DNA from 3 places in the Thalassotalea crassostreae genome. Region 2 is predicted to be linked to each of the others. Evidence: predicted binding sites of a transcription regulator. Region 2 holds the regulator's gene; each other region holds the start of a gene.
The links. Region 2 encodes ArgR, which controls arginine synthesis, uptake and breakdown. Its sites were predicted from a motif close to ANTGAATANNTATTCANT; they were not measured.
Positions count from the first base shown of each region.

Region 1: a site for ArgR is predicted at 1,934-1,951, ahead of LT090_RS09410 (citrate synthase). Genes of this name have one in related genera too.
Region 3: a site for ArgR is predicted at 4,109-4,126, ahead of LT090_RS04035 (OadG family protein). Genes of this name have one in related genera too.

Region 1 is NZ_CP017689.1:2,162,375-2,173,266, reverse strand. It holds gene LT090_RS09415 (M14 family metallopeptidase) at 1-165, opposite strand, end outside; gene LT090_RS09410 (citrate synthase) at 396-1,685, opposite strand; gene sdhC (succinate dehydrogenase, cytochrome b556 subunit) at 2,215-2,589, shown strand; gene sdhD (succinate dehydrogenase, hydrophobic membrane anchor protein) at 2,583-2,930, shown strand; gene sdhA (succinate dehydrogenase flavoprotein subunit) at 2,931-4,697, shown strand; gene LT090_RS09390 (succinate dehydrogenase iron-sulfur subunit) at 4,710-5,420, shown strand; gene LT090_RS09385 (2-oxoglutarate dehydrogenase E1 component) at 5,644-8,448, shown strand; gene odhB (2-oxoglutarate dehydrogenase complex dihydrolipoyllysine-residue succinyltransferase) at 8,482-9,954, shown strand; partial or broken gene LT090_RS17255 (2-oxo acid dehydrogenase subunit E2) at 10,059-10,142, shown strand; gene LT090_RS09375 (hypothetical protein) at 10,392-10,892, opposite strand, start outside.
Region 2 is NZ_CP017689.1:3,192,504-3,203,395, forward strand. It holds gene LT090_RS13860 (metallophosphoesterase) at 1-544, opposite strand, end outside; gene LT090_RS13865 (DUF1249 domain-containing protein) at 609-1,064, opposite strand; gene LT090_RS13870 (NUDIX domain-containing protein) at 1,127-1,771, opposite strand; gene tolC (outer membrane channel protein TolC) at 1,926-3,254, shown strand; gene argR (transcriptional regulator ArgR) at 3,477-3,944, opposite strand; gene mdh (malate dehydrogenase) at 4,174-5,112, shown strand; gene LT090_RS13890 (DUF417 family protein) at 5,204-6,073, opposite strand; gene LT090_RS13895 (DUF6090 family protein) at 6,294-7,034, shown strand; gene ispB (octaprenyl diphosphate synthase) at 7,031-8,002, opposite strand; gene rplU (50S ribosomal protein L21) at 8,327-8,638, shown strand; gene rpmA (50S ribosomal protein L27) at 8,654-8,911, shown strand; gene cgtA (Obg family GTPase CgtA) at 9,080-10,246, shown strand; gene LT090_RS13920 (DUF1330 domain-containing protein) at 10,342-10,716, opposite strand.
Region 3 is NZ_CP017689.1:895,372-906,263, reverse strand. It holds gene LT090_RS04055 (DEAD/DEAH box helicase) at 1-90, shown strand, start outside; gene LT090_RS04050 (VOC family protein) at 234-587, opposite strand; gene LT090_RS04045 (sodium ion-translocating decarboxylase subunit beta) at 766-1,896, opposite strand; gene oadA (sodium-extruding oxaloacetate decarboxylase subunit alpha) at 1,907-3,694, opposite strand; gene LT090_RS04035 (OadG family protein) at 3,704-3,955, opposite strand; gene LT090_RS04030 (tetratricopeptide repeat protein) at 4,389-5,597, opposite strand; tRNA gene LT090_RS04020 (tRNA-Arg) at 6,188-6,264, opposite strand; tRNA gene LT090_RS04015 (tRNA-Arg) at 6,327-6,403, opposite strand; tRNA gene LT090_RS04010 (tRNA-Ser) at 6,450-6,541, opposite strand; gene csrA (carbon storage regulator CsrA) at 6,717-6,911, opposite strand; gene LT090_RS04000 (aspartate kinase) at 7,088-8,308, opposite strand; gene alaS (alanine--tRNA ligase) at 8,323-10,892, opposite strand, start outside.

The DNA.
Region 1 (10,892 bases), 1.0 Mb from region 2:
GATATATTCAAACGTTTCAACGTAATTCGGTGTACTGTTCAAGCCAAATCGTTCGGCAGGTGTTTGCCATGGGTGTGACGAGTCTTTAATTAATAGTTCACTCTTACCGGTAAACTTTTCAATTGGCGGTAATAACGTTTGATCAGCATTTGCAATGTTTGTCATGAAACACGTCACACTTAACGTAAACAGAAAATTTTTAATCAAGTTTTATTCCTTCAGCGAATTTTCAAGGCATTTTGAACTAAAACTATAAGACAAACTTATAAAACATAGCAACAAAGTGAATTATTATTCATTTTGAAAAAAATTGTTTAATAGATTTTAGTGATTTTAAAGGCAATAAAAAAGGAGCATCTAGCTCCTTTTTATTTCAATGTTTTTACAAGTCAATTTTACTTATGACGTGCCAACGGCGTAAACTCTTTATTTAACTGTCCTGTGTAATTTTGACGAGGACGGCCAATTTTTTGACCAGGTTGAGTAAGCATCTCATCCCAATGTGCACACCAACCAACGGTACGAGACATGGCAAAGATAACAGTAAACATACTAGTTGGGATACCGATTGCTTTTAAAATAATACCTGAGTAGAAATCTACGTTAGGGTATAACTTCTTCTCAATGAAGTAAGGGTCTTCTAAAGCAACTTTTTCTAATGCCATAGCAACATCTAACAATGGATCTTTAATACCAAGTTCACCAAGTACTTCGTGACAGGTTTCACGCATAACTGTTGCACGTGGATCGAAGTTTTTGTATACACGATGACCAAAGCCCATTAGACGGAACGGGTCATTTTTGTCTTTCGCACGAGCGACGAACTCATCTACATTTTCTAAACTGCCGATTTCTTCAAGCATTGTTAGACAAGCTTCGTTTGCGCCGCCGTGGGCAGGGCCCCAAAGTGAAGCAACACCTGCAGCAATACAGGCGTATGGATTAGCGCCAGATGAACCAGCTAAACGCACAGTAGAAGTCGATGCATTTTGTTCGTGATCTGCATGAAGAGTGAAGATACGATCCATTGCTTTAGCTAGGATAGGGCTTACCTTATACTCTTCTGCTGGTACAGAGAACATCATGTGTAAAAAGTTTTCAGCGTAAGATAAATCGTTACGAGGGTATACGAACGGCTGACCAATGCTGTATTTATAAGCCATCGCAGCAATTGTTGGCATCTTAGCAATTAAACGGTGAGCACAACGTTTACGAGCTGCTGGGTTGTTAATGTCTAAATCTGAGTGATAGAAAGAAGACAACGCTCCAACCACACCACAAACCATTGCCATTGGGTGGGCATCGTGCATAAAACCACGGAAGAAGTTCGCTAATTTTTCATGTACTAACGTATGGTTAGTAATGATGTTTACGAATTCATCGTATTGTTCTTGATTAGGCGCTTGACCGTTTAATAGGATATAACAAACTTCTAAATAATCAGCTTTGTTGGCTAAATCGTCAATAGCATAGCCGCGGTGTTGAAGAATACCTTTACCACCGTCGATAAATGTAATTTCAGATTCACATGATGCAGTGGCTAAAAATCCTGGGTCGTAGGTGAAATAACCAGCACTTCCTAATGTACGGATATCAATTACATCATTACCAGCAGTACCACTTAAAATTGGTAATTCTGCAATATCTTGACCTGCAATGCTTAGCGTGGCTTTATTGTCAGCCATAGTTATTCCTCTATTTTTCAGTTAGTGATGATTTTGTATTGTTATTAGAGATAACAGAGAAACAAAATCTCCGCAATATTGACTTTAGTCTAATCGTTTTTAGATTTAGTTAACGTTAAGATTACAAAAGTGTAACAAAAAAGAGCTAAATGCTTATTGATGAAAAGTAAGTCAATATTCATGAATATAAATTTGGTGCGTATTTTACTCTGATTTAGGGGTAGAAAGTCAATTCAAAACTGCATCTAAAAGCATTTTTATGCAAATTTTTTTATTGGCTGGCTAAAAATACAGCAAAAAGCAATAAAAGTGGTGTTAAAATTGTAATTCAAATATTACATCTATATAATTCGACTCGTCTATTTCAGGCTATTTACATTAATCACTAAAATTGCTTGAAATGACCATTAATAATGAATGGCTATTATTAAAGTATTGTTTTGTTTACTACAATTAGTAACCGAATGGTTAGAAAAATAATGGAACTTCATTAACTAAATATTAGTTAAATACAATTTAGGCAATAACTGTGAATAAAAATAGACCTGTAAATCTTGGTTTAAGCACAATCAAGTTTCCGCCAGCGGCACTCGCATCAATACTGCATCGTGTTAGTGGTGTAATGATGTTCTTCGCTATCGGTATCCTAATCTGGGCACTTTCAGTCTCACTATCATCTGCAGAAGGTTTTGCTTCTGTTAAAGAATGTTTAAATGGGGCATTCTTTAAATTTATTATGTGGGGCATTCTTACTGCTCTGGCATATCACTTTGTCGGCGGTATTCGTCACTTAATTATGGACCTAGGTCATCTTGAAGAAAAAGGTTCAGGTCAAACAAGTGCCAAGTTTGTTATCGCTCTTTGGTTAATTATATCTGTGCTAGCAGGAGTTTGGTTATGGTAAATAACGCAGCTACATTAGGTCGCAGTGGTGTTCATGATTTTATTTTGATCCGTGCTAGCGCAATCGTTTTAGCTTTATACAGTGTATTTATGATGTGTTGGTTTATCTGCACACCAGAAGTAACTTATGAAGCTTGGTCTGGTTTGTTCTCAAACTTAGCCATGAAGATTTTCACAATACTTGCAGTTATTGCAGTACTTTTCCACGCTTGGATTGGTATTTGGCAGGTATTAACAGACTACGTAAAGAACACTATGTTACGTGGTTTACTTCAATTTTTATTCACTATTACCCTGTTCGTTTATGTTGCAGCGGTACTATTAACTGTGTGGGGTGTGTAAGTGAGCGTTCCTGTTCGTGAATTTGATGCCATTGTAATTGGCGCTGGTGGTGCGGGTATGCGCGCTGCTTTAGCAATCTCTGAATCAGGCCAGTCATGTGCCTTGATTTCAAAAGTATTCCCAACTCGTTCTCATACGGTATCAGCGCAAGGTGGTATCACTGTTGCTCTTGGTAACGCCCATGAAGATCACTGGGAACAACATATGTACGATACCGTAAAAGGTTCTGATTTCATCGGTGACCAAGACGCTATCGAATACATGTGTAAAACTGGTCCTGAAGCAATTATTGAACTTGAGAATATGGGCTTACCATTCTCTCGTACTGAAGAAGGTAAAATTTACCAACGTCCTTTTGGCGGCCAATCTAAGAATTTTGGTGGTGAACAAGCGGCTCGTACAGCGGCTGCCGCCGACCGTACTGGTCATGCACTTCTTCATTGTTTGTACCAACAAAACGTTAAAAATAAAACCAACGTTTACTCTGAATGGTACGCATTAGATTTAGTTAAAAACTCTGATGGTAATGTTGTAGGTTGTACTGCAGTTTGTATCGAAACTGGTGAAGTTGTTTACTTTAAAGCTCGTGCAACAGTATTAGCAACCGGTGGTGCTGGGCGTATCTTCGCATCAACAACTAATGCTCACATTAATACTGGTGACGGTGTTGGTATGTCACTACGTGCTGGCGTTCAAATGCAAGACATGGAAATGTGGCAGTTCCACCCAACGGGTATCGCTGGTGCTGGTGTTCTTGTTACAGAAGGTTGTCGTGGTGAAGGTGGTTACCTTCTTAATAAAGACGGCGAACGTTTCATGGAACGTTATGCGCCAAACGCAAAAGATCTTGCTGGTCGTGACGTTGTTGCTCGTTCAATGATGACGGAAATTCGTGAAGGTCGCGGTTGTGACGGTCCTTGGGGTCCACACATTAAACTTAAGCTTGATCACTTAGGTCGCGAAACATTAGAAAAACGTTTACCAGGTGTTTGTGATTTATCTAAAACATTTGCTCACGTAGATCCTGCTGAAGAACCGATTCCAGTAATTCCTACATGTCACTACCAAATGGGTGGTGTACCTTGTAACGTAAACGGTCAAGCACTAACGATTGGCGCAGATGGCCAAGAGAAAGTTGTTGAAGGTTTATTCGCTGTTGGTGAGATTGCTTGTGTATCTGTACACGGCGCTAACCGCTTAGGTGGTAACTCATTACTTGATTTAGTTGTATTTGGCCGTGCTGCTGGTAATTTCCTAGGCAAGTACTTGCATAATACTGAAAACGGTAAAGATGCTTCACAATCTGATTTGGACGCAGCACTTGCTCGTTACAATCGTTGGGAAAGCAGTGATAAGGGTGAATGCCCAACTCAAATCCGTAAAGACCTACAAAGCTGTATGCAATTAAACTTCTCGGTATTCCGTGAAGGTGAAGCAATGGCTCAAGGTATGAAAGAACTTGAAGAAATTCGTGAACGTTTACAAAATGCTCGCTTAGACGACAAGTCTTCTGAATTTAACACCCAACGTATCGAGTGTTTAGAATTAGATAACTTGATGGAAACAGCGTTTTGTTCAGCAAAAGCTGCGAACTTCCGTACTGAATCTCGTGGTGCTCATGCCCGTCAAGATTTTACAGAACGTGATGATGCAAACTGGTTATGCCATTCAATTTACACACCGGGCACAGAAGAAATGTCTAAGCGTGATGTAAATATGGAACCAGTACACCGCGAAGCTTTCCCTCCGAAAGCACGTACATACTAAGGAGTTGTCGAGATGAACCAGAAGTTTTCAATCTATCGCTACAACCCAGATGTTGACGCGAAACCATACATGAAAGAGTACACATTAGAGATCCCTGAAGGATCTGACATGATGGTACTTGATGCACTTATTTTATTAAAAGAACAAGATCCTACATTATCTTTCCGTCGTTCATGTCGTGAAGGTGTTTGTGGTAGTGACGGTTTAAACATGAACGGTAAAAATGGTTTAGCTTGTGTTACACCATTATCTGATGTTAAAGCTAAAACGATTGTTCTTCGTCCATTACCAGGTTTACCGGTAGTACGTGACTTAATTATTGATATGACTCAGTTCTACAATCAATATGAAAAAATTAAGCCTTATTTAATTAATGACGGCCAAAATCCTCCAGCTCGTGAACATCTTCAATCAATTGAAGAACGCGACAAGCTAGATGGTTTATACGAGTGTATTTTATGTGCTTGTTGTTCAACGTCTTGTCCATCATTTTGGTGGAATCCTGATAAATTTATCGGTCCAGCAGGCTTATTACATGCGTATCGTTTCTTAATCGATAGTCGTGATACAGCAACTGACGAACGTTTAGATGGTTTACAGGACGCGTATAGCGTATTCCGTTGTCATGGCATTATGAACTGTGTTGACGTATGTCCTAAAGGGTTGAACCCGACTAAGGCTATTGGGTCAATCAAATCAATGTTGTTACAAAGAGCGGTATAACTAAGCATACTTAACAACGTGTTTTGTTGTTAAATAGTATATCGCCGGGCCTATGAAAATAGGCCTGGCATTTTAGTTTTAAAGGGGCTGAATAACGCTTTTTATTTGATCAAACCTTCTTTGCTATAAGAAGATGATATAAGAAGTTGATATTTAGCAGATAAATTAATAACTGTTCGTGATAAATTACGATTAGTTTTATTTCAAAGAGGAATAACAGGCAATGCCAGAAGGTGTTATGAAGGCCTGGTTAGAGTCTTCCCATTTCAGCGGTAATAACGCTGAATACATTGAAGAATTGTACGAAATGTACCTTGAGAATGCTCATTCGGTATCCGATGAGTGGCGCAAGGTTTTCGATGATCTTCCAAAATTAGACGGCGTAACGACAGAAACCAATCATTCGATTGTTCGTGACGAATTTCGCCAATTAGCCAAAGAAGGCGTAAAGCACGTAGCGGTGAGTTCAGATGCTGATGCTAAGCAAGTTCGCGTTCTTCAGTTAATCAACTCATATCGTTTCCGTGGCCACCAGAATGCTCGTCTAGACCCATTAGGTCTATGGAAACGTGAACGTGTACGTGATCTAGAATTAGCTCACCACGAACTTTCCAAATCTGAGTTTGATAAAGAATTTAACGTTGGTTCTTTAGCCGTAGGGCAAGAATCAATGAAACTAGGGGACATCTATAAAACCCTAGAGCAAACGTATTGTGGTGCTATCGGCGCTGAATACATGCACATCACCTCAACGACTGAAAAACGTTGGTTACAACAACGTTTTGAATCAGTACGTTCAAAAGCAGAGTTTTCTAAAGAATTAAAAACAGAAATTCTTAAAGATTTAATTGCTGCTGATGGCCTAGAAAAATATTTAGGCGCTAAGTTCCCTGGTGCAAAACGCTTCTCATTAGAGGGCGGTGATGCATTGGTGCCTATGCTTAAACAACTGATCACTCGTGCCGGTGAGCATGGTACTAAAGAAGTTGTATTAGGTATGGCTCACCGTGGTCGCTTAAACGTTTTAGTTAATGTTATGGGTAAAAACCCAAGCAAATTATTTGATGAATTCGCCGGTAAGGTAGATCAAATTGGCTCTGGTGACGTTAAATACCACCAAGGTTACTCATCAGATTTTGTAACTCCAGGTGGCAACGTGCATTTAGCACTAGCGTTTAACCCATCTCACTTAGAGATTGTTAATCCGGTTGTTATCGGCAGTGTAAGAGCGAGACTTGACCGTCGTGATTGTGATAAAGGTGACTTAGTATTACCAATTACTATTCATGGTGATTCAGCTGTTGCCGGTCAAGGTGTGGTACAAGAGACCTTTAATATGTCGCAAGCACGTGCATATAAGGTTGGTGGTACGATCCGAATCGTAGTGAATAACCAAGTTGGTTTTACTACTTCGAAACCTGAAGATACTCGTTCAACAGAATACTGTACGGATATTGCAAAAATGGTTCAGGCACCAATTCTTCATGTTAATGGTGATGATCCTGAAGCCGTAATTTTGGCAACACAAATAGCGTTAGACTTTAGAAATAAATTTAAACGTGATGTTGTAATCGATTTAGTTTGTTATCGTCGCCATGGTCACAACGAAGCCGATGAGCCAAATGCAACTCAGCCGTTGATGTATCAAAAAATTAAGAAACATCCTACGCCGCGTCAACTTTATGCCGAACAGCTAGACGCTGAACGTGTATTAACATCTGCGCAATCTAAAGAATTAGTCGATGTTTACCGTAAGTTACTTGATGAAGGTCAATGTACGGTAGAACAATGGCGCCCAATGACAGAACACTCGGTAGATTGGACACCTTATTTAGGTCACGATTGGGATGATGCGTACGATCATGAAATCTCGGTCGACAAACTTAAGCAATTAGCTGAGTCAATTTCAACTTACCCAGAAGATCACAAATTACAGTCACGTGTTAAGAAAATCTACGATGACCGTAAGAAAATGGCCGCTGGCGAAAAAAATCTTGATTGGGGCTTTGCTGAAAACTTAGCTTATGCAAGTATTGTTGATGGCGGTGATCGCGTTCGTATTACCGGCCAAGATGCTGGTCGTGGTACGTTTTTCCATCGTCACTCGGTATTACATAACCAAGAAGATGCTTCAACGTACATGCCATTGCAACATATCTCGAAAGACCAAGGGCCTTTTGAAGTATACGACTCAGTACTATCTGAAGTCGCGGTGTTAGCGTTTGAATATGGTTACACAACGGCTGAACCAAGTGGTTTAACTATTTGGGAAGCTCAATTTGGTGATTTCGCCAATGGCGCGCAAGTAGTATTTGATCAGTTTTTATCAAGTGGCGAGCAAAAGTGGGGCCGTTTATGTGGTCTAACTGTATTGCTTCCACATGGTTATGAAGGTCAAGGTCCAGAGCATTCATCTGCTCGTCTTGAACGTTTCTTGCAACTTTGTGCTGATCACAATATGCAAGTATGTGTGCCTTCAACACCAGCGCAAGTATTCAATATGTTACGTCGTCAAGTTGTACGTCCTATGCGTCGTCCTCTTATCGTAATGTCACCGAAATCATTATTACGTCATCCTTTAGCTGTTTCTTCATTAGAAGAATTAGCAAGCGGTGAGTACAAAAATGTGATTGGTGAAATTGATGAGTTAAACAACAAAGATGTAACTCGTGTTGTAATGTGTTCGGGTAAAGTTTACTACGAATTATTAGAACAACGCCGTAAGAATGAACAGAAGAATGTTGCTATTGTTCGTATTGAGCAATTGTATCCATTCCCTGAAGCAGAATTAAAAGACGTTATCTCACAATATCCAAACGCGAAAGATTTCGTTTGGTGTCAAGAAGAGCCTCAAAACCAAGGCGCATGGTACTGTTCACAGCACCATTTCCGCAGTGTAATTGATAATGACTCTACCTTGACTTACGCAGGTCGCACAGCGTCAGCAGCACCTGCATGTGGCTATATGTCTTTGCATGTAAAAGAACAGCAAGCATTAGTAAATGATGCGTTAACGTTTGATAAATAATCAAATAAAAGAATTTGTGATTAAGGAATAAAAATGACGACTGAAATTAAGGTTCCAGTTTTACCAGAATCAGTTGCTGATGCAACGGTAGCTACATGGCACGTACAAGTAGGTGACAGTGTCACTCGTGACCAAGTATTAGTAGAAATTGAAACTGACAAAGTAGTACTAGAAGTACCTGCAACATCTGACGGTATTATTACTTCTATCAGTGAAGAAGAAGGCGCAACTGTACTAGGCGAGCAAGTAATTGCAATCCTAACTGAAGGCGAAGCCGCAGCTGCTGCACCAACAACAAGCACTGAATCTGCAGCACCTACAGCCGCAGCTTCAGTAATTGATATTAACGTACCTGTATTACCTGAATCGGTAGCCGATGCAACCGTGTCTACTTGGCACGTAAGCGAAGGTGAAGTGGTAACACGTGATCAAAACCTTGTTGATATTGAAACGGATAAAGTTGTTTTAGAAGTTGTTGCTCAACAAGACGGCGTGATTGGTAAAATCATTCACGCTGAAGGCGACACGGTTTTAGGCGACCAAAAAATTGGTGAATTAAACGCCGGTGCTACATCTGCACCAACATCAGCTGCAGCGCCTGTAGCTGAAGAAGCTGGTGATGACATTGCATCGCCATCAGTGCGACGTTTACTTACTGAAAGTGGTTTAACTGCTTCGCAAGTTAAAGGTACAGGTAAGGGCGGTCGTATTTCGAAAGAAGATGTTGCTGCACACTTAGCCGCTGCAAAAGCTCCTAAAGCTGAAGCACCAAAAGCAGCCGCTGCTCCAGCAGTATCGGTTGGTGAGCGTAGCCAAAAACGTGTTCCAATGACTCGTTTACGTAAAACAATTGCAAACCGTTTATTAGAAGCGAAAAACTCTACAGCCATGCTTACGACGTTTAACGAAGTAAACATGAAGCCAATTATGGACTTACGTTCACAATATAAAGACTTATTTGAGAAAACTCATAACACTCGTTTAGGTTTTATGTCGTTCTACGTAAAAGCTGTTACTGAAGCGCTTAAGCGTTACCCAGCGGTAAATGCTTCAATTGATGGCGATGATATTGTTTACCACAATTTCTTCGATATCTCGATTGCTGTATCAACACCACGTGGTCTAGTAACTCCTGTTCTTCGTGATGCAGACCAACTAGGAATGGCTGGTATTGAAAACGGTATCCGTGATTTAGCGATTAAAGGCCGAGACGGCAAGCTTACTATGGATGAAATGATGGGCGGTAACTTCACTATCACTAACGGTGGTGTATTTGGTTCATTAATTTCAACGCCAATCCTTAACTTGCCACAAGCGGCAATTTTAGGAATGCACAAAATCCAAGACAGACCGATGGCCGTTAACGGTAAAGTTGAAATCTTACCTATGATGTACTTAGCGTTATCATACGATCACCGCTTGATCGATGGTAAAGAGTCAGTTGGTTTCTTAGTAACAATTAAAGAGTTACTAGAAGACCCAGCTCGCTTATTATTAGATATCTAATCTAAAAACAAAGTTTAATAGAAAGCCGCTTTTTTATAGCGGCTTTTTAATGTCTGGATTTTGACAAATCCAAGGCAGAACTCATATAGGCTGTTAACGGTAAAGTTGAAATCTTACCTATGATGTACTTAGCGTTATCATACGATCACCGCTTGATCGATGGTAAGAGTCTGTTGGTTTCCTTGTAACGATTAAAGAGTTACTTGAAGATCCAGCTCGTCTACTTTTAGATATCTAATCTAAAAACAAAGTTTAATAGAAAGCCGCTTTTTTATAGCGGCTTTTTTATGTCTAAATTTCAGCAAATAGTTTGAAAAATGGCACTGTCATTGCGGCGTGCTTTTGGTTTTAACCTCCTGACGAATGCTGTGACTTAATTTTGTTAACCATGCAGTCGTCGTTGGCCGGGATTACGTTGTTAATCTCTGTCTGAGCTTTTAGAACCATAAGCCAATTGACAGAAACCAATTAGGTGTTTCTATGGTGTTATCATATTCACTATTAAAAGCTTTCAGGCCAAATGCTTGATGCCTATATCCAGCACTCACACTGAAATTATTACCAATTAACACTCCTGTTTCTGCAGAGAATTCATACATAATATGGCCTTCGCCACGCTCATCTTCATAATATGGTGAATCTTCATTATAGTTGATTGAAGCAAGACCAATCCCAGTATTTAAAACGAATAAAAATTGTATATCATCATTTAGATAAAATTCATTTTCGAGCCCTATATCTATAATGAACGGTAGGCTAAATCCTACAGAATATGTCGATAATTGTTCGAAGTTTTGGCTATCACCCTCTATCTGGTAATAATCAAAATACATAGGAAATTTTGTACCACCTGATAAACGCATTCCTAATGCTGAATCCCCTTCAAAAGACGCATTATAATCAACGTTTTCAAATTCACTGCTTGTCGTATAAACGCT
Region 2 (10,892 bases):
ACTTAATCCTGTTATTTTGATCGATTGCCGACCAAAATTGTTGCTTATTTTCCAGTCCATGGCGGTCAATAAAATATCCCACATCTCTTGGGTGATGGTGCATAAATAGCAATTGATTGGCCGAATTTGAAGCGCCTTCAACAATACGTTCAAGCTCGGACTCTGCGACCAATCCTGCCGGTGTATTACTTTTAGAGTTTAATAACAGTATCTGCCACTTACCTAAAGCAAGTTGTGCGTCATGGGATATGGTTGTGGCGGTCAATTCGTTTGATAGTGCAGGTAAATCATCATGGTTGCCTGCAATATATGCCAAAGGCTTAGTTAAAAAATTAGCAATAGACTGATTAAACTGCTGATAAGATTCCAGACTATGATCCTGACTTAAATCACCGGTAAATATGACATGCTCTACCTGTTGATTTTGATTGATATGCTGCAATATATGATTTAGGTTTTGCAACACATTAGCCCCATAATGACGTTGCTCAGGCAAGGCAAATAAGTGACTATCTGAAAATTGTGCAATGGTAATTGAAGGCATAGATTATCTGTATTTAATTTTGATTCTTAGTTAGTAAGGTTGATATTAATTAAGCAGTGATTAATCAACTGTTGTCATAACTTAAAATGATATTCGCTCGCCCATCACGTAAACAAAGTTGCAACCACTCGCCTAAAAAATGTTGAATTTGTTGCTTCTCATCTGGTAAATGCATATCACTATTTGGGTAATCATAACGTGGTTTTACTTGTCTGATATTTTGACTGCTGATCACTTCAGCCAAGCGCGCATCATGGTATAAACGAATAAGCATACTTGGCTTAGGTAAGTGTACTTTAGAAGCCAATGATTCTGATTCTGCTACTAACTGCTTAAATTCAACTACATGAGTATATTTAGATTTCTCGATTATGGTAATAGAATAACAAAGGTGATCATTGATAAAAAACTGCCTTTCACTATCAACATCGTCTATATTGGCTAATAAGCGCAATAACAGCATGTAATTATTCTCACAACTACTTATCAGTCCTTTTAGGCTCGGGCGATATTTTTTCATCTTGGTTAATTCTTTCTCTTTGTCTTTCTCTTTCCCTTTATAGAAAGAGATAGTTATGTCCGCTATTCCTGGTCAGGCGTTTCAGCCAATTTATTAGCATTGATCGCCAGCCATTGCAGCCCAATTATCGTAGAGGCATTGTTAATCTTACCATCTGCCAACCATTGTAAGGCAACGTCTAAACTCACTTTATAACTTTTAATATCTTCATTTTCATCGTCAAGGCCAGCAACAGTACCTGATTTAACGTTGGTTAAATCTATGTCTGCGATATACATATAAAGCTTTTCGCTTGTACCACCAGGACTCGACAAGTAATTCATCACATGAGTAATATCTTCGCGCTTTATGTCTAATTCCGCTTCTTCTTGAGCTTCTCTTATCGCAACTTCTATCGGACTTTCATTTTCTTCAAACATGCCGGCGATAAACTCAATACACCATGGGTTATCTTCGGTTCGCACAGCTCCAGCTCTAAACTGTTGAATTAACAGCACTTGCTGACTCTTTGAGTCGAAAGGAACCAAAATTACCGCATCGCCTCGCTCGAAAATTTCTCTATAAAAAAAATTACTCCAGTTACCACTAAATAATCTATGCTTTAGTTGATACTGATCAATACGGAAAAATCCCTGATACTTAATATCACGTGCCTTAATTTCAACGTCACGTGGATAAAACTGTTTAAAATTGTTATTTAGGCCCATAATTTGTAATACTTAGTAAAGATAACAACGCGTTAGCATAACTTTCTGTTACACTTTAATCAGGTTGAAATGATTTATTACTGTTCAGCATAGCATTAATTAGAGGTACACTTGCACAAATTGTTGAAGTGGGTGCAAACAAAGGAAACAACTCATGAGCAAAAAATTAAACGCATTATTTATTGGTGTAGCATTAGCTAGCACGAGTTCAGTAGTCAATGCGCAAAACTTAGAAGAAATTTATCAATTAGCATTAAACAATGATCCGACTGTATTAAAAGCCGGTGCGCAATACAGAGCGGCACAAGAAAATATTGAGCAAGCACGCTCGGTATTATTGCCACAATTAAACGCAACAGCTTCTTACTCTGCACAAGAAAGAGAAACTGAAGGTACTACGGATATTGATGCTGAAGGAAGTGAATTAGCTCTTAATTTAAGCATGCAGTTGTATCATCACAACAGTTGGTTAGGTCTTGATGTAGCAAAAAAACAAGCCCACCAAAGTGACATCAATTATCAATTTGTTAAACAACAAATGGTTACTCGTGTGACCGAAGCTTATTTTAATGTTTTAGCCGCATACGATAGCCTTGAGTTCTCTGTTGCAGAGAAAAAAGCGATCTCTCGTCAATTAGAGCAAACTAAACAGCGCTTCCAAGTTGGCTTAACCGCAATCACTGAAGTACATGAAGCACAAGCGTTATATGATAATGCGATTACTCAAGAAATTGGCGCACAAAACGCAGTTTTTACAGCGGAAGAAATTCTTCGTGAAATTACTGGTATTTATCCAAATAATCTAAGTATTCTTAATACTACTCGCTTCAGCCCAGTATTGCCTACACCTAACAACCCTGATGAATGGCAAAAACTTGCAGAAGCGAAAAACCTGCGTTTGATTTCTGAAAAAATTAGTATGGATATTGCCAAAGAAACCATCGATATTCAGTCAGCAGGTCATTTACCGACATTGACGTTATCAGGTCAGATTAAGCAATCTGAAGTTGACGACAACATCACTGACGTCACGGGTATTGAACAGGATACTCAATCTATTGGTATTACGTTAAATGTACCAATTTACTCTGGTGGTAATACAAGCTCACAAGTTAGAGCAGCGCAAGAAAATTACGTAGCAGCAAGTCAAGATATGCAGATCACTTATCGTGGTATTGTTCGTGAATCTCGTAATGCTTATAACACTATTACTGCTACAGTATCTGGTATCAAGGCATTAGAACAATCGGTTGTTTCAGCAGAATCTGCATTAAAAGCAACTGAAGCGGGTTTTGAAGTGGGTATCCGTACGGTAGTAGAAGTACTTGATAGTACTCGTAACTTATATAATGCCAAACGAAACCTTTCGCAAACACGTTACCAATACATTATTAATATGTTACGTCTTAAAGAAGCAGCCGGTACAATCTCGGAAGCAGATATTACCGCTATCAACAAAGGGTTAACGCCAGCAACAAATTAAGCGCTGACCGTTTCCGATAATATAGACATTAAAATAGCGACCGTATGGTCGCTTTTTTTGTGGGTTTTCTTTCCGTTTTAAGATAGTTCTGTTGACTACTCAGTGCCACTTTCAGCCAGATACTTTAAGCAATAATAGAAACAATGGCGGTGCTCTTTATCTAAATTTTGTAGGGACGTGAGCGACAAAAAATAGCTCAAACGAGGCCATAAACCTCTTTTATTACATCTTTTGAAATAACAAATGAAGCTTTTCTTTAGTCGACTCAATCTCTGCAACTGAAGACGGTGCGATAAAGATAGTATCATCGCCAGCAATTGTTCCTAGCACACCGTCTGCACTTCCTAATGAATCCAATAGACGAGCAATAAGTTGCGCCGCGCCTGGGCTAGTGCGAATAATAAGCATCACTTCATTACTCTCAATATCCAACACCAATTGTTTAAGAGGGCTTTTAGCGGTTGGAACACCAAGCTCAGCTGGCAAACAATAAACCATTTCTTGTCTAGCATTACGAGTACGTACTGCACCATATTTGCTTAGCATACGAGAAACTTTTGATTGGCTTACATTATCAAAACCTTGGTTTTTCAGGGCATCGACGATATCGCCTTGCGAACCAAATTGTTCCTGCTTTAATAACTCTTTAAATGCATTAACTAACGCTTCTTGCTTTTGTTGTAGGCTCATACTTTTGTCTTATTGTGTTAATTGCTCTTCAATGGTTTGATTATATTACATTATCTGAGAAAAGATGTAAGAACTTATGCGGTCATATGACAAAATTGATTGTATTTTAAGCCCTAATTCTGTATCTTTTGGGCGTTTATTAATTTCTAAAGTAATTACTCAACATTTTATCGTTAAGATAATTTCGTTTATTTAGTTGCTTATATAACTACAAATTTGGAGAGAGTCCATGAAAGTTGCTGTTTTAGGTGCTGCCGGTGGTATCGGTCAAGCATTATCATTACTACTAAAAACTCAATTACCAGCTGGTTCTGAGTTATCTTTATACGATGTTGCACCAGTTGTTCCAGGTGTTGCTGTAGATTTATCTCACATCCCTACTGACGTAACTGTTAAAGGTTTTGGTGCTGACGACTTAGCAGGCGCTTTAACTGGTTGTGACGTAGTAATCATCCCAGCCGGTATGCCTCGTAAGCCTGGTATGGACCGTGCTGACCTTTTTGCAGTTAACGCTGGTATCATTAAAACATTGGCAGAAGGCATTGTTGCTAACTGTCCTAAAGCTTTAGTTGGTGTTATCACTAACCCAGTTAACGGCACTGTTCCAATTGTTGCTGAAGTATTCAAAAAAGCAGGAACTTACGAAGCTAACCGTGTATTTGGTGTAACAACTCTTGATGTTATTCGCTCAGAAACTTTCGTAGCTGAACTGAAAGGTAAGTCTACATCAGACGTTGCTGTTCCAGTTATTGGTGGTCACTCAGGTACAACAATTCTTCCTCTACTTTCACAAGTTGAAGGTGTTGAGTTCACACAAGAAGAAGTTGATGCTTTAACTCCTCGTATCCAAAATGCTGGTACTGAAGTTGTTATGGCAAAAGCTGGTGGCGGTTCTGCAACTCTTTCAATGGGCGCTGCTGCAGCTCGTTTTTGTCTATCTTTAGTTAAAGGTTTACAGGGCGAAGAAGGCGTTATCGATTACGCATACGTTCAAGGCAACACAGGTGATGCAGAGTACTTTGCACAACCAGTCCTTCTTGGTAAGAATGGTGTTGAAGAATACCTACCTTACGGTGAATTAAGTGCATATGAGCAAAACGCTAAAGAAGAAATGTTAGCGACACTTAATAAAGATATCCAAGAAGGTATCGATTTTATCAATCAATAATTGATAAGAGTGCATAAAAAAGCCGATCTTATGATCGGCTTTTTTGTAATTAGCTTTTTACCGAGCTAATTTTGACATAGCAGATTGTTACTTACTTTGGAAAAGAAATGTTTTCTTCAATATGTTCAATTCGTTGTTTCGAAGTTAATGTTTGAGCCACTGCATAAAAACAAATCAGATTTGCCAAAAACCATAAATCCTTCACTAAGAAATGCCCTGTTGTCGACAATAATGTAGTGCCAGAAAGTGAGCTAGAAAAGCTAAGCAAAAATGTTTGAGTCACAATAAAAACCGCCCCAGACATTAACATTGCAGGATAAAGTAGTTCTCGTCTATATATGGCAACGATCAATAAAAGAACCGCCACAAGATCATAAACACCGATAAGATTAGATACCGTCTGTAATTCCCAAAGACTATACATCCAACTCATCAATGGTGAACTGTTTACTAAGCCTTCTATGCCTTGTGCTTCGAACAAAGTAAACTTCATGCCGCCTATCCACAGCAAAACTAATAGTACCGGGAATAAACTTATATAAGCAGCTTGATAACCACTCAAATTTGGTTTAATTAAAAACCAAGCAATGGAGAACAATGCGAAGTATTTAATCACTCCTTGCCCTGAACCGATAACAGGAAACCCTCCTAGTGCTTCTATCCACATTGTACTTGCAAACAATGACCCAAGCGGTACAAGGCTTATGACCATCAGCAAGTATCCTAACCAAGGGCGAAGATTTATTTTTTTAATTGCGATTATTGACAAGACAGCGCAGCCTAAAAAAGCCACTGCGGCAATAATGTTAGAAGTATTTGCCGGCAACAAGTCTGTCAGCCGATAAAAGTCCGTGGTTAAAGTGATATGTCGGTGCGGCCCAATCAGCAGCATGCTAAGACCAAGTAAAGTGGTAGATATAGCGACCAATATCAATACTATTCGTAAATGTAATGGGGTCATTAAAATTCAACAATTGAGTAAAAGATGCAAATAAGACCGGTTAGTAAGAATTTAATTTCTCTTCTTTTAAATTATTTAAGAAACGTTAATGGCAACGCAATTGTTTATTGCTGAAGATATGTGCTAATAATTAATCAATGCTATTAACAAACGACTAACGACACACCACTGACAGGATATCTAAATGCTTGGATTATTTAGAAAAATAAGGATGAATATAGTGCTCAAGAATAAGGCTGGTAATTATTTCCGATACGCCTTAGGTGAAATCGTGCTTGTGGTCATTGGCATATTAATCGCTTTGCAAATTAATACATGGAATGAAACACGCAAAGCCAAACAGTTTGAACGAATCATGCTTCATGAAATCTATTTAAACCTTAAAGACGATATCGTGACGTTTAAAATGCTAGACCAAAGAGTAACTGCTGGTGATCAGGCAATTAAGCAAATAATCAAACTATTGGCTAGCGACCAAGCAGTTCAATTAGAACAGGCTACTCAACAAAAGCTTGACCAACTATTGTCCGACAGCACTGTAGCTTATTTATTTAGTTATAATCGCGGTGCATTTGACGCATTAAAATCATCAGGTATTGAAAAAGTCCAAAATGACGAGTTACGCTCACGACTAGTATTTCATTACGACTATTCATTACCACGTGTTAAAGAGCTTATTCAAATAACTAACAACGAAATCACTCGCCAAGCCGATACTGAATTGGCTTGGCGACTATTTAATTATAAAATAAAGGATGATGGCGAAGGTAATTTAGGTGTTTATATGGATAGCTATAAAGGTGATGACTACAAATCGCAACAGCTACTTAGATTTATCAAGCGCCATCAAAATAGAATTGGTCATTTTCGTTTTCGATTATCACGAATTTTACCTAACGCAGAAGCGCTTTTACAAGAACTTGAGCAAGTACTTGCTCAAGAGCTTGAAATAAATAATTAGGCGTTTCTGTCTACTGATAAATGCGCCAAAGCGACCAATGACTTCTTATAATCTGATTCAGGTAAAATAGTTAGTGCAGAAATCGCTTTTTCCGCTTCTTGCTCTGCCATTTGTTGAGTAAGTTCTAACGCACCGGTATCACGCATTGCTTGTAATACATCATCTAAATGGTCCATACCATTACCATGTTCGATGGCATCTCGGATCATCGCAGCCTGCTGCTCTGTACCATTGTGCATGGCATGCAATAACGGTAACGTTGGTTTACCTTCGGCTAAATCGTCACCGACATTTTTACCCATTTCATCGGCGTCAGCTGTATAATCGAGTAAATCATCAATTAATTGGAACGCAGTGCCAAGGTGCATGCCATATGCAGTCATTGCTTTAACCATAGTTTCATCTTGATCAGTCACTACCGCAGCAAGTCGTGTTGCTGCTTCAAATAACTTCGCAGTTTTACAATAAATTACCTGCATATAACTATCGACGGTGGTGTCTGGATCATTACAATTCATTAATTGTAAGACCTCACCTTCAGCAATGACATTTGTAGCATTTGAAAGTACGCGCATAATCGACATGTCATTAAGCGTTACCATCATTTGAAACGAACGGGTATATAAGAAGTCACCGACTAATACACTAGCACTATTGCCAAACAATGCGTTGGCGGTTTCTCGCCCACGACGCAGTGCAGATTCATCAACAACGTCATCGTGCAATAATGTTGCGGTATGAATAAACTCAATAATCGCAGCTAAACAAATATGCTTATCACCGTTATAACCCATCGCTCTTGCAGCTAACACTGTTAATAGAGGACGCATGCGCTTTCCACCAGCATTAACGATATACATACCCAATTGATTAATTAAGGCAACATCGGAGTCTAATTGTCCGTAGATAAGTTCGTTGACAGCTTGCATGTCTTTGCTGGCAAGTTCCTGGATCTGAGTGATATTCATATTTATACGAGCTTTTATTTGTTTATCAAATACTTATGAGCGTGTTTGAGTTAGTTATAACTTATTGTTGCTGATTTTACACTATTTTAAGAAAAACATAAGATATCTTAGCTAATTAACGGTAAAATAAACGCCATCAAAGTTCGGTTTTCTTGCAGTTTTGTATCAAAAAGCAGCTATGTACGATTAAGTAACTTTATTTTCATAAATAATTACATGATTTTTTGTATTTACACTTGCTAAGGTCAAATTCTTCGCGTAGAATCCGCGACCTATTATTTTAATTTGTGCGTCCTTAATAAGTGGCGCGGTACGGAGTAGCAAATGTACGCTGTATTCCAAAGCGGTGGTAAACAACACCGTGTAAGCGAAGGTCAAACTGTTCGCTTAGAGAAACTAGAACTAGAAATTGGTTCAACAGTAGAATTCGAAAATGTTTTAATGGTTGCTAATGGCGATGACATCAACGTAGGTGCACCTTACGTTGCTGGTGGCAAAGTTACAGCGGAAGTTGTAAGCCAAGGTCGTGGTGACAAAGTTAAAATCGTTAAATTTAAACGTCGTAAGCATTCACGTAAGCAGCAAGGCCACCGTCAGTGGTTTACTGAAGTGAAGATTACTGGCATCAACGGTTAATAGGAGTAATTAACGATGGCACATAAGAAGGCAGCAGGTAGTACTCGTAACGGTCGTGATTCAGAAGCGAAACGATTAGGTGTTAAGCGTTTCGGTGGTGAATCTGTATTAGCGGGTAACATTATCGTTCGTCAACGTGGTACTAAGTTCCACGCAGGTACTAACATGGGTATTGGTAAAGACCACACATTATTCGCTCTAACTGACGGTAAAGTTCAGTTCGACGTTAAAGGTCCTCAAAACCGTAAGTTCGTATCTATTATTGCTGAATAATAGCAATAAGCGACAGAATCATAAAAAACTCGCTTCTTAGCGAGTTTTTTTATGCGTAAGATTTATAACAAATCTTACGCCATTAAATGTACATTTGGTCTATAATTTAGTACTCACTGTATTATTTAATAAATACATATATTTATGTTTGGAGCTTAATTAAAGCTAATGAAATTTGTAGATGAAGTTGAAATACGCGTAGAAGCCGGTGACGGTGGTAGCGGTTGTGTAAGTTTCCGTCGTGAAAAGTACATCGAATTCGGTGGACCAGATGGTGGTGACGGCGGTGATGGTGGTGAAGTATATCTAATCGCCGACGAAAGCCTTAACACTCTGATTGACTATCGTTTTGAACGTTTCCATAACGCTCAGCGTGGTGAAAACGGAAAAGGTCGTAACTGTACCGGTCGTGGCGGTAAAGATTGTACCTTAAAGGTGCCTGTTGGTACGCGCGTGATGGATGTTGATACTGGCGAACAAATTGGTGATCTTACTAAGCACAAACAAAAACTGTTAGTTGCTAAAGGCGGATGGCACGGTTTAGGTAACACTCGCTTTAAAAGCAGTACAAACCGAGCTCCACGTCAAAAAACTCTTGGTACACCAGGTGAAGTTCGTAACTTAAAGCTTGAGTTAATGCTATTGGCTGATGTTGGTTTATTAGGTCTACCAAATGCTGGTAAATCTACATTAATCCGCAGTGTTTCAGCCGCTAAACCTAAAGTAGCTGATTACCCTTTCACAACATTGGTACCAAACTTAGGTGTAGTTCGTTTAAATTCACAGCGCAGCTTTGTTATTGCCGACATCCCAGGGCTTATCTCTGGCGCGTCTGAAGGAACTGGTTTAGGGATTCGATTCCTAAAGCATTTAGAGCGTTGTCGTATTCTGATTCATCTAGTTGATGTATTACCTGCTGATCAATCTGATCCAGCAGAAAATGCATTAACCATTACCAAAGAGCTGGAGAAATACTCAGAAAAGCTTGCTGGAAAGCCTCGTTGGTTAGTATTTAACAAGCTAGATTTATTACTTGATGATGAAGCTGAAGAAGTGAAACAACGAGTAATCGATGCACTTGGTTGGGAAGGTGAAGTACGCAGTATTTCAGCGTTCAACCGTGAAGGCACAAAAGATTTAACACAAGATGTTATGACATTTATCGAGTCGCTTCCAGAGCAAACCTTTGAAGAAGAAGCGGAAGAAGAAAATGTTGAATTTAAATGGGATACTTACCACCAGGAAACCGTTGATAATTATAATTACGACGATGATCTGGATGATGAAGATTGGGACGAAGACGATTACGACGTAGAAGTTGAGTACCGCAAGTAATCATCTAAGCCTATAACAGTGTCATTCTATTTTAGTTACATGACGAACCTATAAAAAGCCAGAATATCATTCTGGTTTTTTTGTCTTAGACCTATTTAGTGCCCCATGTTCTCGCCCTGTTCAAGTGCAAACATAAAGTGTACATCAGCAACTTGATCCCGCAGCAGTTTCGCTTGTTGAAATTCTTCTGAGTTGACGAAAGATTGTAGTTTTTCCATTGACTCGTATCGTTCGATAAAAAATAGTCCTTGAGCAGGCCATTCACCTTCTAATAATACGCCTTTACTAGTATCAACATTAGCAGCAGCAATGACTTCATAACCTCCTTTGCGAGCCAGAGGCTCAGCTATTTTCCGATATTCAGGCAAGCGACTGTAATCAGTAATGGTTGCTGCACCGACTAAATATACAGGCCGCTGATCATTCATATTGGTTGTAATTTGTCTGTCAGCGACTGCTAATATGAGCAAAGTAATCAAACTCCCGCACAAAATCAACGCCATATTTTTTAGTGTACTACCGTATTTTTCCATCTGAGTTGACCTTGTCTTTATTGTGATTATTTTTGCTGAAATACTTAGTATATAAATTTAATCTAAGGCTGAATTATGATTAGTGACCTTTTTGTTGTTATGCTATTCTGCGT
Region 3 (10,892 bases), 1.6 Mb from region 2:
AGACGAAGAAAGCCAAGTGGCGGCACCGGTAAAAGTGGCGGCTCAGGTAAACCTAGCGGCAGCGGTAATAAAGGTCGTCATACTCGATAAGTAAACGTTTTAGCTACAGTTTCCGACCACAATAAATCAAAGGCTCAAAATAGGTTTCTATTTTGGGCCTTGTACCAATTGAGATAAATATGTGATCTACTTTTGGCTGAGGAAAAATGAGCAGATAATTATTTCACTTTGTACTATTTATCCGACCAAACCGCCAGCTCATTTTGACTTGGATCGGTAAAATGAAAACGACGCCCACCAGGAAAACTAAATATGGGCTGGACAATTTTGCCGCCGTGCTCAGTCACTTTATCGACACTGTCTTCAAGATTATCTGAATAGAATACAATTAAAGGTGCCCCTTGCTGATAATTGGCATGAGCATCACTCTGATAGAAACCGCCATTGATGTTTCCATCATTAAAAGCACTATACTCATCACCATAATCAACAAACTTAAAATCAAATACACGTTGGTAAAACGACTTGATCGCACCGATATCTTTAGCAGGTAATTCGAGATAACTTATTTTGTGATGTTGTTCCACGTTTTGTCCTTATTTATATCGTATCCATATGCCGAAAACTTTAATCTAAATCTTTGGTTTAAAACTTTAAGTTTTAAACCAAAATTGCTCAGGCATAAAAAAACCGAAGTAAATTAAATTTACTTCGGTTTATCAATATTAGCAATGTAAGTGTTTGCTGCTAGATCTTAGCCAGAACTTAGCCAACTAGCGCAAGTAATACACCAGCGGCTACTGCCGAACCTAGTACACCAGCAACATTAGGTCCCATTGCATGCATTAACAAGAAGTTATGAGCATTTGACTCTAAACCTACTTTGTTAACAACACGTGCTGCCATTGGTACCGCAGAAACACCTGCTGCGCCAACCAGCGGGTTAATTGGATCTGATGAGAACTTACGCATCAACTTCGCCATTAATACCCCAGCTGCTGTACCAATTGAGAATGCTACCGCACCAAGAGCAAGAATACCTAAAGTTTCAACATTTAAGAATGCTTCAGCGCTTAGCTTTGAGCCAACACCTAATCCTAGGAAGATAGTCACAATGTTAATTAACTCATTTTGTGCTGTTGAGCTTAAACGATCAACGACACCACATTCTCTCATTAAATTACCTAAACAGAACATACCTACAAGTGGTGTCGCTGCCGGCAAGAAGAATATTGTTAAAATAAGTACCGCTAACGGGAAGATTACTTTCTCAAGCTTAGTCACATGACGTAATTGCTTCATCACAACTTTACGTTCTTCTTCATTGGTCAATGCTTTCATAATAGGCGGCTGAATAATTGGTACTAGCGCCATATATGAATAAGCAGCAACTGCAATTGCACCAAGTAGTTCAGGAGCAAGTTTAGAAGCAAGGAAGATTGCTGTTGGACCATCAGCACCACCAATAATGGCAATTGCAGAGGCGTCTTTTAGGGTAAAGTCAAAACCTGGAATTGCATTTAATGCAATCGCCCCAAACAGCGTCGCAAAAATACCAAACTGTGCAGCGGCACCAAGTAATAACATTCTAGGGTTCGCGATAAGCGCCCCGAAATCAGTCATTGCCCCTACGCCCATAAAAATAAGCAAAGGGAAAATACCGGTATCGATGCCTGCATAATAAATATAATGCAATACGCCACCGACCTCTGAGAAGCCCGCTACTGGAATATTAGTTAAAATAGCACCAAAGCCAATTGGTAATAATAATAACGGCTCAAAACCTTTAGCGATTGCCAAATAGAGTAAACCTAAACCGACCAGCATCATGATAACTTGGCCTAGCTCGAAATTCGCTAAACCAGTTGATAACCAAAGAGTATATAACGACTCCATTATGACACCCTTATAGTGTTAGCAATGCATCACCGACCGCGACCGCATCACCTTCTTTAACATTAACTGCAGAAATAGTACCAGACGCAGTTGCTCTGATTTCAGTTTCCATTTTCATCGCTTCCATAATGATAACAACATCGCCTTCGCTAACTGTGTCACCAGCTTTAGCAACAATCTTAAAGATGTTACCTGCTAGTGGTGCATTAATTGCTACACCAGATGATGCAACCGGCGCACTTGCTGCAGGAGCAGAAGCAGCAGAAACTGGTGTCGGAGCGCTGCCCGACACAGCGATATGTTCAATCGAACCACTTGGCGCGACGATCACGTCGTAAACTTTACCATCAACTTGAACCGCATAGCTTTCTGGTTCGCCAGAATCACTTGCTGCGACTTTTAAGTCATCTTTGCTTGGCATTGGTTCAAACGCATCAGGATTGTCACGATTTTCTAAGAATTTCAAACCAATTTGTGGGAATAATGCGTACGTTAATACGTCATCGATCACTTCATCAGCTAAGGTAATATTTTTCTCTTTCGCCAGCTCACTTAGTTCTGCGGCTAACTTATCCATTTCTGGCTCAAGTAAATCGGCAGGACGACAAGTAATTGCTTCTGCACCATCAAGCACTTTAGCTTGTAACTCAGCATCAACTTCTGCTGCTGTTGCACCATACTCACCTTTAAGAACACCTGCAGTTTCTTTAGTGATTGATTTATAACGCTCACCAGTTAAAACATTGAGTACTGATTGCGTACCAACAATTTGAGATGTTGGTGTAACAAGAGGGATATAACCAAGGTCTTTGCGAACTCGTGGAATTTCTTTAAGTACTTCATCTAACTTATCTGCTGCGCCCTGTTCTTTTAATTGGCTTTCCATGTTCGTTAACATGCCACCAGGAACTTGTGCTAACAAGATACGTGCATCAACACCTTTTAAGCTACCTTCAAACTTACAATATTTTTCACGAACATCTCTAAAGTAAGCCGCAACCTCAGCAAGTTTTGTCATATCTAAACCAGTATCTCGGTCACGACCTTGAACTGCTGAGACAATTGATTCTGTTGGCGAATGACCGTAAGTCATACTCATTGACGAAATAGAGGTATCAATTACATCAACACCAGCATCAATTGCTTTAATGTGAGTTGCCATGCTTAAACCTGTGGTTGCATGACAATGCAATGACAATGGCAATTCAACAGTGTCTTTTAGTTTAGCGATTAGCTCTTCACCATCGTATGGATTAAGTAAGCCGGCCATATCTTTAATACATAAAGAATGTGCGCCCATATCTTCAAGTTTCTTGGCCATATCTAACCAACCTTGAGTAGTATGAACCGGAGACTCTGTAAACGATAAGGTACCTTGTGCGTGAGCACCAACTTTTACTGCTGCTTTAATCGCTGTTTCAAGGTTGCGAGTATCGTTCATCGCGTCAAAAATACGGAAAACATCAATACCATTTACGTGAGCACGTTCAACAAACTTCTCAACAACATCATCAGCATAATGACGGTAGCCTAAAATGTTCTGACCACGAAACAGCATCTGTTGTTTGGTGTTAGGCATTGCTGCTTTAAGTTTACGAATGCGTTCCCAAGGATCTTCACCTAAATAACGAATACACGAATCAAACGTAGCTCCACCCCAAGATTCGATAGACCAGAAACCAATTTCATCCATTTTACTGGCAATTGGAAGCATATCTTCTAAACGAAAACGTGTTGCTAAAAGTGACTGGTGGCCATCCCTTAATACGACTTCAGTGATACCTAAAGGTTTTGACATAGTTTACTCCTAATTTTTTCCGTTGTTCTTGCGGTAGTGAGCGACTGCTGAGGTAATGGCTGCTACCACGCCTTCTGGAATTTCATTTGGGTTCGCTCGAGCAGTGTTTGTTGATGCAGGCACTGGCTCTTCAAAATTACTGGCAATCTTAGCTAATAGTTTAATCGCAAAGATTAGCATGCCTAAAAACGCGAATACGAACGCCATGCCAACTAGCATGAGCATACCCGCTTCAATAAATGTTTCTGTTAGATTTTCCATAACTATTCTCAACAGTTAAAAGAATTAGAATAATCACTCCAATTTATAAAATCAACTGAGAATGTTAATTCTTTGTGTATAAATCTCACTAAAAAGACACTCAATTGTCCAATATACTGGCGTTTGCAACCAATAAAAGTACAATTAAAAAAAGTTAAATTTATTTTCATTAAGCACCCAAAGTACTACATGGCTATAAAAACGGAAAGAATAACTGGTTAAAAATCACGCTATTGTCATCATAATTAGTCAAAGTGATAAGTTTTTTATGCAGAATGAATGGGGTTCATACAAAAAAGCCCATCACGTTAGATAGGCTTTTGTAAAATCCGTCGAATTGTCCAAAAAGTCAATTATGCACGCTAAATTCGAAGCAAAAGTTTCTTGAAATCAGAAACGAAGAAGTGGCACTCAATGAGCCACCTGTTTATTGTTATTTTAACGCTTCAATGGCCATTTTATTACCATTTTTGGCAGCTAAAGTTAGCCACCTTCTGGCTTCTTCGGCATTTTTTTCAACCCCTATTCCAGAAGAGTAGAGGTAACCTAGTCCATATTGAGCCTCGGGGTGATTCCTTTCGGCTGCAAATTTAACCAAATGAAAGCCTAGTTCCTCGTTCTTTTCGATGTCTTCGCCGCTCAAGTATATGCGACCAAGAGCCCATGCTGAGGTGACATCGCCTTTATTGGCTGCAGCTTCAAATAGCACGATAGCATGGTCTACTTTTTTTTCTACCCCCTGCCCATAATAAGCCATTAAAGCTACGTACCTCATCGTTTTGGGTCTCTGCATACTGACAATTGCGCTAAAGTTTGAAAATGCAGTTTCATAATTTTTTTCAACACCGTTACCTGTGTAATATAATTCACCTATGTCTTCATAAGCCGCGAATTCCTTGTACTCTATTGCTTGACGTAAATAACTTAAACCAAGCCTAACATCTTTCTCCTGTCCAAGACCATTGATTGCCATCAACCCTCTCACTCGATAAGCAGGACCGAAGCGATCAAGTTCAATTCCAGAAAGTATGTCATTGGCTGATTTGTAATCGACTGCGCCCCCTTTGCCGTAAAAATGTAACATGGCCATTTGATATTTTGCCTTACGGTGGAGAGTAGTTTTTTGGTAATGACTTCTAGCAGCGGTATAATCTCCATTAGCCTCGGCGATCACGCCTAAAACGAAATGGCAATCAGTTTCACCTTTGTCAACACATTTGGATGCCCAACGTTTTGCCTTTTCAAAGTCCCTTGTATTATTGGTCGCTTCAACCGAATAGAGCTTAGATAAACTATTCATGGCATTTACATTTTCGTTCTGTGCTGCCATGTTCAGCCAAAACAAAGCTTTCTTATTGTCGACTTCTTTAACCTTGAAATAATAGATGTTTTCAGCATCAGGTCCAACTCTATAGGCATTGCCTGTAATATATTGTGCTTTAACATCACCATCTTGGGCTTTTGATAAACATTGACTTAAAGACTTACAGTGAGCCCTAGACTTCATTACCTTTCTAGCATTCTCCCAAATTTCGTCATCAGTTTCTGCCTTAGCAACAAAAGGTAAAAGCAATGGAAGCAGCAGCCCTATTCGTAATGACAAGCCGACGTATTTTTTTGCTAGAATTTTGTATCTATTCATTTTATTCTCTGCGTGGTGTTAGTTTATGCGTCTATAGGACACAATTTGTTGAATTAGCTCTCAATCTTTCTCGTTATGCTAGCAGAACAAATTGAGAGAGTTTTACTCAACAACTTAGAATTTTAACAATAATCATTTGAATTTGAATAATCAACAATCTATTTCCTCTTAGATACTAATTGCCCATCCTAATGGATGGGCTTTTCGTTTAATGTGGCGGACGCGGCAGGAGTCGAACCTGCGACCGCCTGGGATCTTGTATTAGCGCCTGGTACTCAGAAAAATTTAGGCAATAAAAAACCCGAGCCTTTCGGTTCGGGTTTTCTATTTAATGTGGTGGACGCGGCAGGAGTCGAACCTGCGACCGCCTGGGCTCTTGTATTAGCGCCAGCTACTCCTGGCAGAACCATCAATAAATTTTCTTCCAGATACGAAAAAGCCCATCCTAATGGATGGGCTTTTCGTTTAATGTTGAGGTTGCTACAAGGGTCAAACTGCGAATGCCTGGGATCTTGTATTAGCGCCTGGTACTCAGAAAAATTTAGGCAATAAAAAACCCGAGCCTTTCGGTTCGGGTTTTCTATTTAATGTGGCGGACGCGGCAGGAGTCGAACCTGCGACCGCCTGGTTCGTAGCCAGGTACTCTATCCAGCTGAGCTACGCGTCCGCGGTCGGTAGTTTTAAGTGATACCTCACTTCGATTGACAACCACTTCACTATTAAGAAAAGTGGCGGACGCGGCAGGAGTCGAACCTGCGACCGCCTGGTTCGTAGCCAGGTACTCTATCCAGCTGAGCTACGCGTCCGCAATCATTTTTTCCCATTTAATTTTAATTAAAAACTAAAATTAAATGGCGGTGAGGGAGGGATTCGAACCCTCGATAGGGTATAAAGCCTATACTCCCTTAGCAGGGGAGCGCCTTCAGCCTCTCGGCCACCTCACCAATGGCGTGCATATTAATGGATTCGAGAAATAAGTCAACGGATTTTTTCGTCTTTTTTTCTGTTTGGCGATATTTCAAACAAGAAGACTATTTTTCACACCATTTGAGACAAAAGGTTAACAGTAAAATTACGATATTTAACTTTACTGCTATTTTCCAATTCTACAGAAATAAATTATTTATTCCCTGAATTTTCATCATCGCCTTTTTCAGCTTGTATACGCATATAAATTTCTTCACGATGAACAGAAACTTCTTTCGGTGCGTTAACGCCGATACGTACTTGGTTCCCTTTAACCCCTAAAACAGTGACTGTAACGTCGTCACCCACCATAAGAGTTTCACCAACTCGTCTAGTTAATATAAGCATCCAAATGCTCCCTTTTTTAAATTTAAGAAATCGAAATAAAAGCTAACTATTCTGCAGTCATTGAGAAATCATTAACTCTTGAACCATGGTAACAAATTGAACAGATAGATAAACACTGAAATCCAATTATTTTCCATAACACATTAAAAAATTTAGCAAACTTTTCAGAAAAAGCTCTAATTAATTGAATTTAAGTTAAATATTTTATGCAATTTAGTAACAGATTGCTCCATTAGTTTATTAGACACGAGAACTGCTATTTTAATTTCAGCTGCATAAATCAGCTCAATTTTAATATTCTCGTTATTGAGAGTTTGTACAAGAGTTGCTGCAACACCGCTGTGTGACTTCATACCATTACCGATGGCCGAAACCTTTACTAAGTCTTGCTGACCTATCACCGAATCATGTCCGTAGTTATTCGCTACTGCCATACTAAGGGCTAAACTCTGCTGATAATCAACTTCATTAACACTAAAGTATATTGATAAAGCACCATCACTGCCTGCTAACTGACTAAGCATGTCAATTTCAATATCGGCTTTTGCTAGCTCATTTAGTATTGCTACTGAAAAGTGATTATTTGGCTTAATTTTTTCAATCTTGATCAGTGCTTGATTGTTATCTGCGGTAATCGCCGATACAGGATGTTTCTTATCTTTTTGCTGCTCAAAGTCAATGCGAGTACCTGTGCCTTTTGAAAAGCTGGAAAGTACTCTAAGTGGCATATTATGATTTCTGGCAAACTCAACCGAACGAGATTGCAGAACTTTCGCACCAGAGCTTGCCATCTCAAGCATCTCGTCAAATCCGATATGAGAGTGTTTTTTGGCAGATTCGTCAATTCGCGGATCCGTGGTATACACACCATCTACGTCTGTATAAATTTGACACTCTTTCGCATTTACTGAGGTAGCTATCGCCACCGCAGAGGTATCTGAGCCGCCTCTACCTAAGGTAGTGATATTCCCTTCCTCATCGACGCCTTGAAAGCCGGCAACAATGACGATATGGCCTTGTTGCAATTCTTTAATGATGCGGTAGTTATCAATATCTTGAATACGAGCTTTATTAAAGCGATTATTGGTTTTTAAACCTATTTGATGAGCCAATAAAGACACCGCAGAGTGGCCACGTTTGATCAGTGCCATCGCGAGTAAAGAGATAGAGACTTGTTCGCCGCTCGAAAGCAGCATATCGAGTTCACGTGGAGAAGGTTGTTCGTCAATGGCATTGGCCAACGACATTAGGCGATTAGTTTCGCCAGACATGGCGGAGAGCACAACGATAATGTCATGCCCTTGCCCTTTGGTTGCTATGATTTGCTCTGCAACTGCTTCAATACGCTCAAGAGAACCTACCGAGGTTCCCCCAAACTTTTGAACAATAGTAGCCATTAACTAATAATGACCTACGCTAGCTTTTCACTTAACCAAGATTCGACGCTTGCTAATGCTGTGCCTATATTTTCCGGTTGAGTACCACCAGCTTGAGCCATATCAGGACGGCCGCCGCCTTTACCGCCTACTTGCTCAGCAACCATTTTCACTAAATCGCCAGCCTTAACTTTACCGGTCAAATCTTTGGTAACACCAGCAATAAGGTTCACCTTAGCACCATTAGCTAAAGCAAGCATCACAATACCAGAGCCAAGCTTATTTTTAAGATCATCAAGCATATCTCTTAAGGCTTTTGGATCGCTTCCTTCAACATCGGCAATCAAGGCTTTCACACCATTAATTTCAATTGCTTGATTAATCAGGTCAGAACCTGCTTGAGCAGCTAACTTTTGCTTTAATGCGCTAATTTCTTTCTCTAGTTCTTTTGAACGAGAAATCATTTGTTCAACTTTCGTTAAGGTATTAGCAGCGTCAGATTTAACAAGATGAGAAATCTTAGATAACTTGTCAGCTTGACTATCAATGTAATCAAGTGCTGCATCAGCAGTGACAGCTTCAATACGACGAACGCCGGCTGCAATACCACCTTCAGAAGTGATTTTTAACAAGCCAATATCTCCGGTGCGTTCAACGTGAACACCACCACAAAGTTCAGTTGAAAACTCACCTAAGGTAACAACACGAACTTCATCATCGTATTTCTCACCAAATAGCGCCATCGCGCCTTTTGCTTTCGCTTCATCAATATTCATCAAAGCGGTTTCGCGTTGATAATTATTACGGATCTTATCGTTTACTAATTTTTCTACTGTGCGTAATTCAGCCGCCGTAACACCTTCAAAGTGAGAGAAGTCAAAACGAAGTTTATCAGCATCACAAAGAGAGCCTTTTTGTGTTACGTGCTCACCTAATACTTGACGCAATGCAGCATGTAACAAGTGAGTTGCTGTATGGTTTTTAACAATCGCTTGGCGACGCTCGCTATCAATTTCAGAATTAGCACGGGCGTTAAGCTGTATTGCTGACTTAGCGATGCCGTGATGTGCAAATGCATTACCAAGTTTAACTGTATCGGTTACTTCAAATTCACCAGAGTTGGTCGTTATAGTACCGGTATCACCAACTTGACCACCAGATTCTGCATAGAAAGGTGTTTTATCCAGTACAATTACGCCTTTCTCGCCAGCATTAAGTGTCGAGACACTGCCTTCGCCATTGAATAATTCAACTATGGTCGAGCTAAAGCTGTGGTTGTCATAACCTTTAAATGCCGTTGTTGCTTCAGATTTCAATTGTTCGTTGTAATCTGAACCAAAGTTACTGGCCTTTTGAGCGCGTTCTCGCTGCGCCTTCATTTCAGCGTCAAAACCGTCGGTGTCGATGCTTAGTTCTTTTTCGCGGGCAATATCTGCGGTTAAATCGGCAGGGAAACCATAGGTATCGTATAGTTTAAATACATCTTTACCTGGGATTACTTTACCTTCTAGATTAGCAATCACATCCGATAGTAAATTCATGCCACGATCTAATGTACGACCAAATTGCTCTTCTTCGATACGAATGATTTTTTCAATCACTGCTTGTTGTTTAACTAGCTCAGGGTAAGCTTCACCCATCTGTTCAACAAGTGCGGCGACTAATTGATGGAAGAAATGCGAAGATGCTTCAAGCTTATGACCATGACGAACTGCACGACGAATAATACGGCGCAATACATAACCGCGCCCTTCATTTGATGGCATAACGCCGTCGGCTACTAAGAACGAACATGAACGAACGTGATCCGCAATAACGCGCAGTGATTTATGCTCAATATCGTCACATGACAATAATTTTGCAGCGGCTTTGATTAAGCCTTGGAAAATATCTATTTCGTAGTTGGAGTGTACGCCCTGCATGATTGCTGCGATACGCTCTAAGCCCATACCTGTATCTACAGACGGCTTAGGTAAAGGTAACATTTCACCGCTCGCTTGGCGGTTAAATTGCATAAATACTAAATTCCAAATCTCGATGAAACGGTCGCCATCTTCTTCAGGAGAACCTGGAGGACCACCCCAAATATGCTCACCGTGATCGTAGAAAATTTCAGTACATGGACCACATGGACCTGTATCACCCATTGACCAAAAGTTATCTGACTCATATTTTTTGTCTGCTGACTTGTCACCAATGCGAATAATCTTTTCAGCTGGTACGCCTATTTTTTTATTCCAAAGTTCAAAAGCTTCATCGTCGCTTTCATAAACAGTAACCAATAGTTTTTCTTTAGGTAGATTTAATATTTCAGTTAAGAACGTCCAACCAAAGGTAATTGCTTCTTCTTTAAAGTAATCGCCAAAACTAAAGTTACCTAGCATTTCAAAAAATGTATGGTGACGAGCGGTATAACCAACGTTTTCTAAATCGTTGTGTTTACCACCAGCACGAACACAACGTTGTGATGATGTAGCTCGAGTATAACTGCGCTTTTCTGCCCCTAAGAAAACATCCTTAAATGGCACCATACCAGCATTGGTAAAAAGTAACGTCGCGTCATTACCTGGTACAAGTGAACTACTAGCAACTATTTGATGTTGTT